2 regions of the Simiduia sp. 21SJ11W-1 genome follow, and region 1 is predicted to be linked to the other one. Evidence: predicted binding sites of a transcription regulator. Region 1 holds the regulator's gene; the other holds the start of a gene.

Region 1 (3,664 bases):
TTTGAATTCCTGTAATTTCTTCTACTTGCGCGGCAATGCGCATTAAATCCACCAGGCTGCCTTCTACCTCGGCAACGAGGTCCATCACCTTTTTGAGTACCTGGCCTGTGAGATCCTGATAGCCCTGTTCAAGAATGATGTCTTGCAAATTGGCGTTCAACGCACCGGCCCCGGTTTCCATTTGATCCAGAAAGGTTTCAATGCGGTGGTATAAATCCCTGAAGTCGTCTGCACTCAGTTCGCGTCGAATCAGCGCCTGCCACTGCGCCTTTAAGGCGCGGGCTTCGTTGCCTAGATCCATGGCTATCGGGGCCGAGGCCTCTACCTTATCCATGGTTTTATTGGCCGCATCCTGGGTAAGACGCAGCACATAATTGAGGCGATCGCTCGCATCTGTGAGGCTTTCATCCTGTGAAATGGGCGAATCGATATTGAAACTTCTGATTGCCGTATGCAGGCCGCGGGTAAGCTTGCCTACATTATTGAACAGGTGACGGTCGCGGCTTGCGATAATTTGCTCGATGAGCTGGGAGGCCTCGTCGAACTTATCGCCCTCAAGCTTTTCGATGAGCACTTTTGCACAATCGCGTAACTCAGCCACAAATTCCTGATTGGCCTTCTGGTCCACTTGGCTTTCCATGGGCACCCTTGATACTGTCTGTGTTATCCCACACGCTCAAAAATCTTGTCGATCTTCTCTTTGAGTACCTGTGCAGTGAAGGGTTTAACCACATAGCCACTGACACCCGCCTGGGCCGCTTCGATGATTTGGTCGCGCTTGGCCTCAGCGGTAACCATCAGTACAGGTAGCGATGCCAGCTTTTCATCGGCCCGCACTTGCTTTAGCAGTTCTATGCCGGTCATGCCCGGCATGTTCCAGTCTGTTACCAGGAAATCGAAGTCGCCGGCCTTAAGCATCGGCAGCGCTGTTGCTCCATCGTCGGCTTCCTGTGTATTGCTAAACCCCAGGTCGCGCAACAGGTTCTTGATGATGCGTCTCATGGTCGAGAAGTCATCAACAATCAGGATTTTCATGTTTTTGTCCAAAGCAACCTCCGTCGTAACTGCCGGACTCCGTTAATCTTCAGTCTAGTAGCTGGAATACTACTAGCCAGTTTTAGTCATAAAATTGGTCAATTAATTGCCGGCTGATCTATTCGCCCGCCGACGTCCAGCCGGAGAGCTTGGCCTTAAGCCTAGCAGCCGCCTGCGAATGTATTTGTGATACGCGCGATTCACTCACGCCCAGCACCTGGCCTATCTCCTTGAGGTTCAGCTCTTCGTCGTAATAAAGCGATAACACCAGTTGTTCCCTTTCGGGCAATTGGGTTATCGCCCGCGCCAGCGATTGCTTTAATGCATCGCGCTCGAAGGCATCTGTGGGGGCCTCAAGGCCAATGGTGGCGGGCTTGGTGGGGCCTGCATCGTCGTCTGTGGCCGATTCTTCATAGCTGAACAGGCGCGCACTGGTGGTGTCTTGCAAGATGGCGCGATATTCTTCAAGCGTCATCTCCAGGGCTTCGGCTATTTCTTTTTCGCCGGCTTCACGGCCAAGGCGGGCCTCCAGCTCGCCAATGGCCTGGGTAATTTTGCGGGCATTTCTGTGAACAGATCTTGGAACCCAGTCACCCTTGCGGGTTTCATCCATGATGGCGCCGCGAATGCGAATGCCGGCATAGGTTTCAAAGCTTGCGCCCTTTGAGGCGTCAAACTTCTGCGAGGCCTCTATCAGGCCGATCATGCCGGCCTGGATCAAATCTTCTACGAGCACACTGGCAGGCATGCGTAGCATCAAATGGTAGGCAATACGTTTAACCAGCGGCGCATAGTCTTCAATGCGGATCTGCTCACCAGATTGTCGGCTGGTCTGGTCATACATGGCTAATCCTTCTACTGCGGCCATTATTAGGCACCTACTTCGGGGCTTTCCAGCAGGCGTTCCACAAAGAACTCCAGGTTTCCTGTGGCGGCCTTCGGCAAGGGCCATTGCGCCACCCGCTCGGCCAGGGCGCGTATGGCACTTGAGGCCTTGGCTTGCGGCGCGTATTCCACCAGTGCGCGCTGGTGCTGAACGGCCTTGCGCACGCTTTCATCGAAGGGAATAGCCCCCTCGAATTGCAGCGCCACATCCAGAAATTTATCGCACACCTGCTGTAAGCGATGGACAAGCTTTTTGCCCTCCGTCGATGTGCGGGTCATGTTGGCCACCACCCTGAAACGCTGCATGCCGGCATCTTTGTGGAGCAGCTTAATGAGCGCGTAGGCATCGGTAACCGACGACGGTTCATCACACACCACCACCAGCGCCTCGTTGGCCGCGCGCACAAAACTCACCACGGTATCGCTAATGCCGGCGGCGGTATCTATTACCAACACATCCAGCTGGTCTGAGATATCGCTGAAAGCGCGAATTAAGGCGCCATGCTGTTGACGGCTCAAGCTCGCCATTTGTTGCACGCCAGAAGACGCAGGCACTATGCGAATGCCGCCCGGGCCCTTGATCAGTACATCGCGCAGGCTGCAATCACCCGACAGCACATCGGCCAGGGTTTTCTCGGCTCGAATGCCCAGTAGCACATCCACGTTAGCCAGGCCCAGGTCGGCATCGAGCAACATGACGCGCCGGCCCAGCTGGGCCAGTGCAATACTCATATTGACGGATATGTTGCTTTTGCCAACGCCGCCTTTGCCGCCGGTTACGGCGATCACTTGAACTGGATGGTGGCCCATGCGTGCTCCCACAATAAAACCTGCATTGATTATAGTTGCTCGGCCTGAACCTGCAGGCCGGCTTTAGCGGCTTGCACTCCAACGCCATAAGAACCCACGGGAACCGGGTTTTTGGCGGCTTTGGCCACCAGTTGATGCCCCTTGGCAACCTGGATATCTGCCGGTATTTCCTGGCCATCGGTGGTGTAGGCCAACGGCAAGCGATGTGCCAACAACATGCCCATGGCTTCACCGAGCGACGGCGTTTCATCCAATTTGGTAAGCACCGTGGCAACCGGGTGGGCCGCGCCGTATGCGTGGCAGCTGGCTTTCAGCATTTGCGCCTGGCTGTTTGCCGCCAACACCAGCAAGCTGTTTACCTTGCCGGCCTCGCGCAGCTGCGCAAGCTGCTGCTTCAGACGCGGGTCGCCATGGCGCAGGCCTGCGGTATCAATAAGCACCAGGCGCTTGTGGCTCAGGTTCACCAGTATTTGTTCAAGCGACTCGCCTTCCCCTACCACTTTTACCGGCACCTTAAGCAAACGGCCAAGCGAGGTAATTTGCTCATGGGCGGCCAGGCGGAAGTTATCTGTGGTTACCAGCGCAAGGGATTGTGGGCCGTGGGCCAATACATGGCGCACGGCTAATTTTGCAAGGGTTGTGGTCTTGCCCACGCCTGTAGGGCCCACAAAGGCATAAACGCCACCATTGGCCACCACATCGCGCCCGGCTGTTGGCAACCTTTGGGATAACAAGGCCAAAGCCTCGGCCCAGGCCTTATCGGGCGCGTGATCGCCATCTACCGCCGCGGCTATGCGCTCACATTGAAAGGCCGGCAAGCCCAGCCCTGCAAGCTTGTGCACTACCGGGTTATTAGACAAGGAGCCTGCGCGATTTGATTGATCTAATTGCTGTTTTAACAGCGTGCGCATTTCGCTCAGCTCCGCATGCAAGC
Region 2 (3,664 bases), 140 kb from region 1:
ATCCGGGCACAGACATTCAGGCCATTGAACATTTAATCGCCCAGGACCCAGTGCTTAGTTATAAAATGCTAAAACTGATTAATTCGGCGGCCTTTCATTTCGTTTGTAAAATCGAATCCCTGCGCCAGGCCATTACGCTGCTCGGGCTTATCCAGGTACGCAGCTGGATTACCCTACTCTCTATGGCCAGTATTGACGACAAGCCACGGGAGCTGTGTGTGGCCACCTTGGTAAGGGCGCGTTTTTGTCAAACCCTTGGGGAAGCGGCCACCACCAGCAAGCGCGGCGATACATTTTTCACCGTAGGCCTGCTGTCAACCATCGACGCATTCATGGATGCCCCGATGGAAGAACTACTGCAAAGAATTTCTATCAGTGAAAATATTCGTAGTGCCTTGATGTACTACAAAAATAACGAAGGCAAAGTACTGGAAATTATTAAACAGTATGAAAAGGCAGACTGGGATAACATCGACTGGAGCTGGCTTCAGCACCACGGCGTTGAAGCCTCTGCGCTCGGGCACTTTTACACCGAAAGCCTGGTATGGGTTACCAGCGCATTGGAGTCGTTGGTGTTCGATGGCTAGGGACCAGGCACAACCTGATCAGAGATAAACACAGCCAGTTGCTCCGCGCTAAATGGCCAGTCCAGCTCTCGCCCCTGATTGACAAGCACCGGAATGCGCAATCCGTATTGCTCTATACCCTCATTGCTATCGGCTATGTCGCGGTGATCCAACCGGTAAGGCACACCTCTGGCTTGCAGTACCTGATGCACTAATGCCTCGGCGTCATCACACAGATGGCAACCCTCTGTGCCCAGCAAGGTAACAGTTAGCAGGTGTTTTTGAGGCGATACAGGGTGAGTCATAGCAGCAGGCAAAATATTAAATGAAAAGCGCCGACGGTTAGACATTTTTCCAAAACCGCCACAAGCGGCCGCTAACCTGAGGCGAGCGCAATCATACCTGAACGGTGGCTAAAACCCCACAGCCGCACAAACAACTAGATAAACGTATAACAACTGCTTGGGCGCTCCGGTACCGGTTGCAACAATGATTAACCAGGCTCACCGCCAACGCTTGCGGTGAGTGAAACAACCAACCTCGCCAAGGTTTACCGCAGTGCATCTTGACCTTAGGCTGCCAACTTATCAGCCATGGCCCCTACAGTGTCTGAAAATAGCTTGTGCACACCGGCATCTGCCTGCCCTGACTCTGGGTGCACGCCACTCATTTTATCCAGTATATTCAACAACAGGTTGGCAGGCTCCATGAACTGGCGAGCTGATTCCAGCGCCGCTTGTACCTGATCGGCCATTGGGCCTAAAGGCTGGAAGGGCGAAGCCTGAGCCGGCTGGCCATAGGTTGTTCTTACTTTTTGCACTTGGGTTTGCTGTAAATCCAGTGCAAAACCTGCAATTTCATTGGCATCAAAATCCAATGCTAGGGCAGATTCAAAGGCGGCTTGTAAATCGCCGCCATAAAACTGGTCGGCCAAGTCATTCACCTGCCCCAACAAATCATTAATGGCCGCCAATTCATCCTCATTCAAATCGCCTTGGATTTTCAGCTGGAAACTTTCGCCCTGGCGCAGGCTTGCGCTCGCGCCATTACCGTTGGCGGCGTAGTTCGCTTTGAAAAAGCTTGAGGCACTGATTTGCACCTTGTCGCCCTCTTGGGTGGTAACACTGAAATCAAAGGCACGGCTGGCTTTTACCAGGCCCTTGATATCTGCCACCGGCGCCGTTACTGCATCGGGGGCATCAAGTACGGGGGGCTCTTCAGCGGCAGGGGTTTGGGCGGCCTTTATTGCGCTATCATCGAGCCCCAGCTCCTCAGCCATATTGGCAAGGCCAGCGAGCACTTTGTCGTAGGTGGCACCAATGGAGGCCATCAGCTCATCAGACAGCAACCCTGCTTCAGAGAGTATGGTTTTGGCTTCATTGAAACCCTTCAAAAAGCCCTCTAGGCCCGCGTCCAAGCGGCTTTGCAGATCTTCGGTGCTCATGCCTGCCGCGGCGTCTGCCTGCAGGCGGTTTTCAATAAACAACAAGATGGTACCGGCAGCGCGATCAGGGGTGATGCCCTGCTCGCGCGTGGCTGCTACTGGCTCACTTCTGCTGGCGCCTTGCAGCGCAGGTGTGCTCAGGCTGCTTGATTGACGGGCACGGGAGGTATCGGGGGTTAGGGAGCCAGGGGAAAATTGCGCTGAATTGGGCTGAATTGGGGCCAACATTGAATACCTCCTGCCGGGAATAAACCAGATTACGGGGGTATCGGCCGAGGTGATCAAAACTTAAACAACGAATAGTTCTTGAGGGCTTTGCGCTTATCGCTAAATCGAATTAACCAGGCCTTGGCGGCCTATCGATTTAACGACGCAAGCTTGAATGCCAAAGCGCCTGAAGCCGGCGCTTTGGCAAGGTGCGCTATGGGCCAATTGCAGTGGCGGCGCTTTTGGCCAAGGGCGCTAGCGCGCCCGATTTACAGGGCGCAGGCGAACTAGCCGCCAAAATAACCAGACTGCCAAGCCCAATAGGCAATGCCGGCAATTACCAGCAAGGTAATACTGAGGCCGGTAAACGCCGAGGCGCGCGGCTGCTCGTCTTCCGCCTCAGGGGCGGCCATGGCCGCCTTAACCTGCTCAACATTAGGCTCCAGCGGCCGCTTCACACCGCCCTTGCGGGCTGCGGCCTGTGGCTTTGGCTTGGGCATAGAGCGAATGCTGGTTTTATCCATGTCATCGGTTGGGCCCACCACGCCAAACCCCAGGGTGTCGAAACGGAGCTCATCACCTCGCTTAACGCGGGCCTCGGTAATCTGTGTGCCATTGAGGAAGGTGCCATTGGCTGACCCCAAATCCTTTACATACAACAGGCCATCTTTCACTGTGAGTTCAGCATGCCGACGCGACAAATGGGCCGCCGCCAGCACTATGTCGCAGTCGCTGGCCCGGCCCACCACGGTTTTGGGCGCAATATTGAATACTTTATTGGCAAGGGCTGCATGATTGGCTTTCAAAGACCAACCCGTGGTTTCGGTGCGTACCAGAGTGGGCACGGCCTTGGGCTCCTGTTTTGGATCCACCACCTGCAGCTGCACCTTGCCAAGGGTTAACACGTCATTCACCTTTAAGCGCGCACCTTTGCTGATGCTTTTCTCATTAACCCGCACAGGTTGCTCGGGATTTAACACCCGCAATGTGAGCTCTTCATGATTGACATGTATCTCTGCGTGCAGCTCGGCAACACTGGCGTCATCAACCACCATGTCGTTTTTGGAATCACGCCCGATGGTAACCTTCGGCTCTACCAGCCACACCGCATTATGCTTATTGTTCTTAAAGCGGAGTTTCAACATATTTGAGTTCCCCAAAATGCACTAATGGGCCCCACGAAAAGCCCAGCTCTGGCGGGATAATGCCGCAAAAGAGCGAAGTCTTTCAATAGGTTAGCTAAAAATGGCTTTACCGTTTACATTTAGTAGGTAAACTGTGGAGCGTGTCTGGTTTGTGGCGCAATTATAGGCAGGCAATCTGCAGAATTTGTATGATGCGAATGCCCGATTGTTGCAATGCCTTTACCCTGCGTCATCAATACCGCGCAAGCTGGCTTCGCAAGCAGCAGAAGCAGCGGTAAAAGATCGGCCCCGGGCAAAGCCTG

The links. The regulator FliA, encoded in region 1, starts transcription of late flagellar genes. The targets are predictions, from matches to a motif close to TAAAGTTATNNNNNNNNCGGCCGATANCC.
Region 2: the regulator FliA is predicted to act here: its motif matches at 2,274-2,302, upstream of L1F30_RS07510 (DUF5610 domain-containing protein).

The regions. Positions count from the first base shown of each region.
Region 1 covers NZ_CP090959.1:1,853,642-1,857,305, reverse strand. The annotation lists gene L1F30_RS08200 (protein phosphatase CheZ) at 1-640, opposite strand, end outside; gene cheY (chemotaxis response regulator CheY) at 664-1,047, opposite strand; gene L1F30_RS08190 (RNA polymerase sigma factor FliA) at 1,154-1,903, opposite strand; gene L1F30_RS08185 (MinD/ParA family protein) at 1,906-2,730, opposite strand; gene flhF (flagellar biosynthesis protein FlhF) at 2,760-3,664, opposite strand, start outside.
Region 2 covers NZ_CP090959.1:1,711,633-1,715,296, reverse strand. The annotation lists gene L1F30_RS07520 (EAL and HDOD domain-containing protein) at 1-587, shown strand, start outside; gene L1F30_RS07515 (glutaredoxin family protein) at 584-871, opposite strand; gene L1F30_RS07510 (DUF5610 domain-containing protein) at 1,138-2,238, opposite strand; gene L1F30_RS07505 (FHA domain-containing protein) at 2,505-3,362, opposite strand.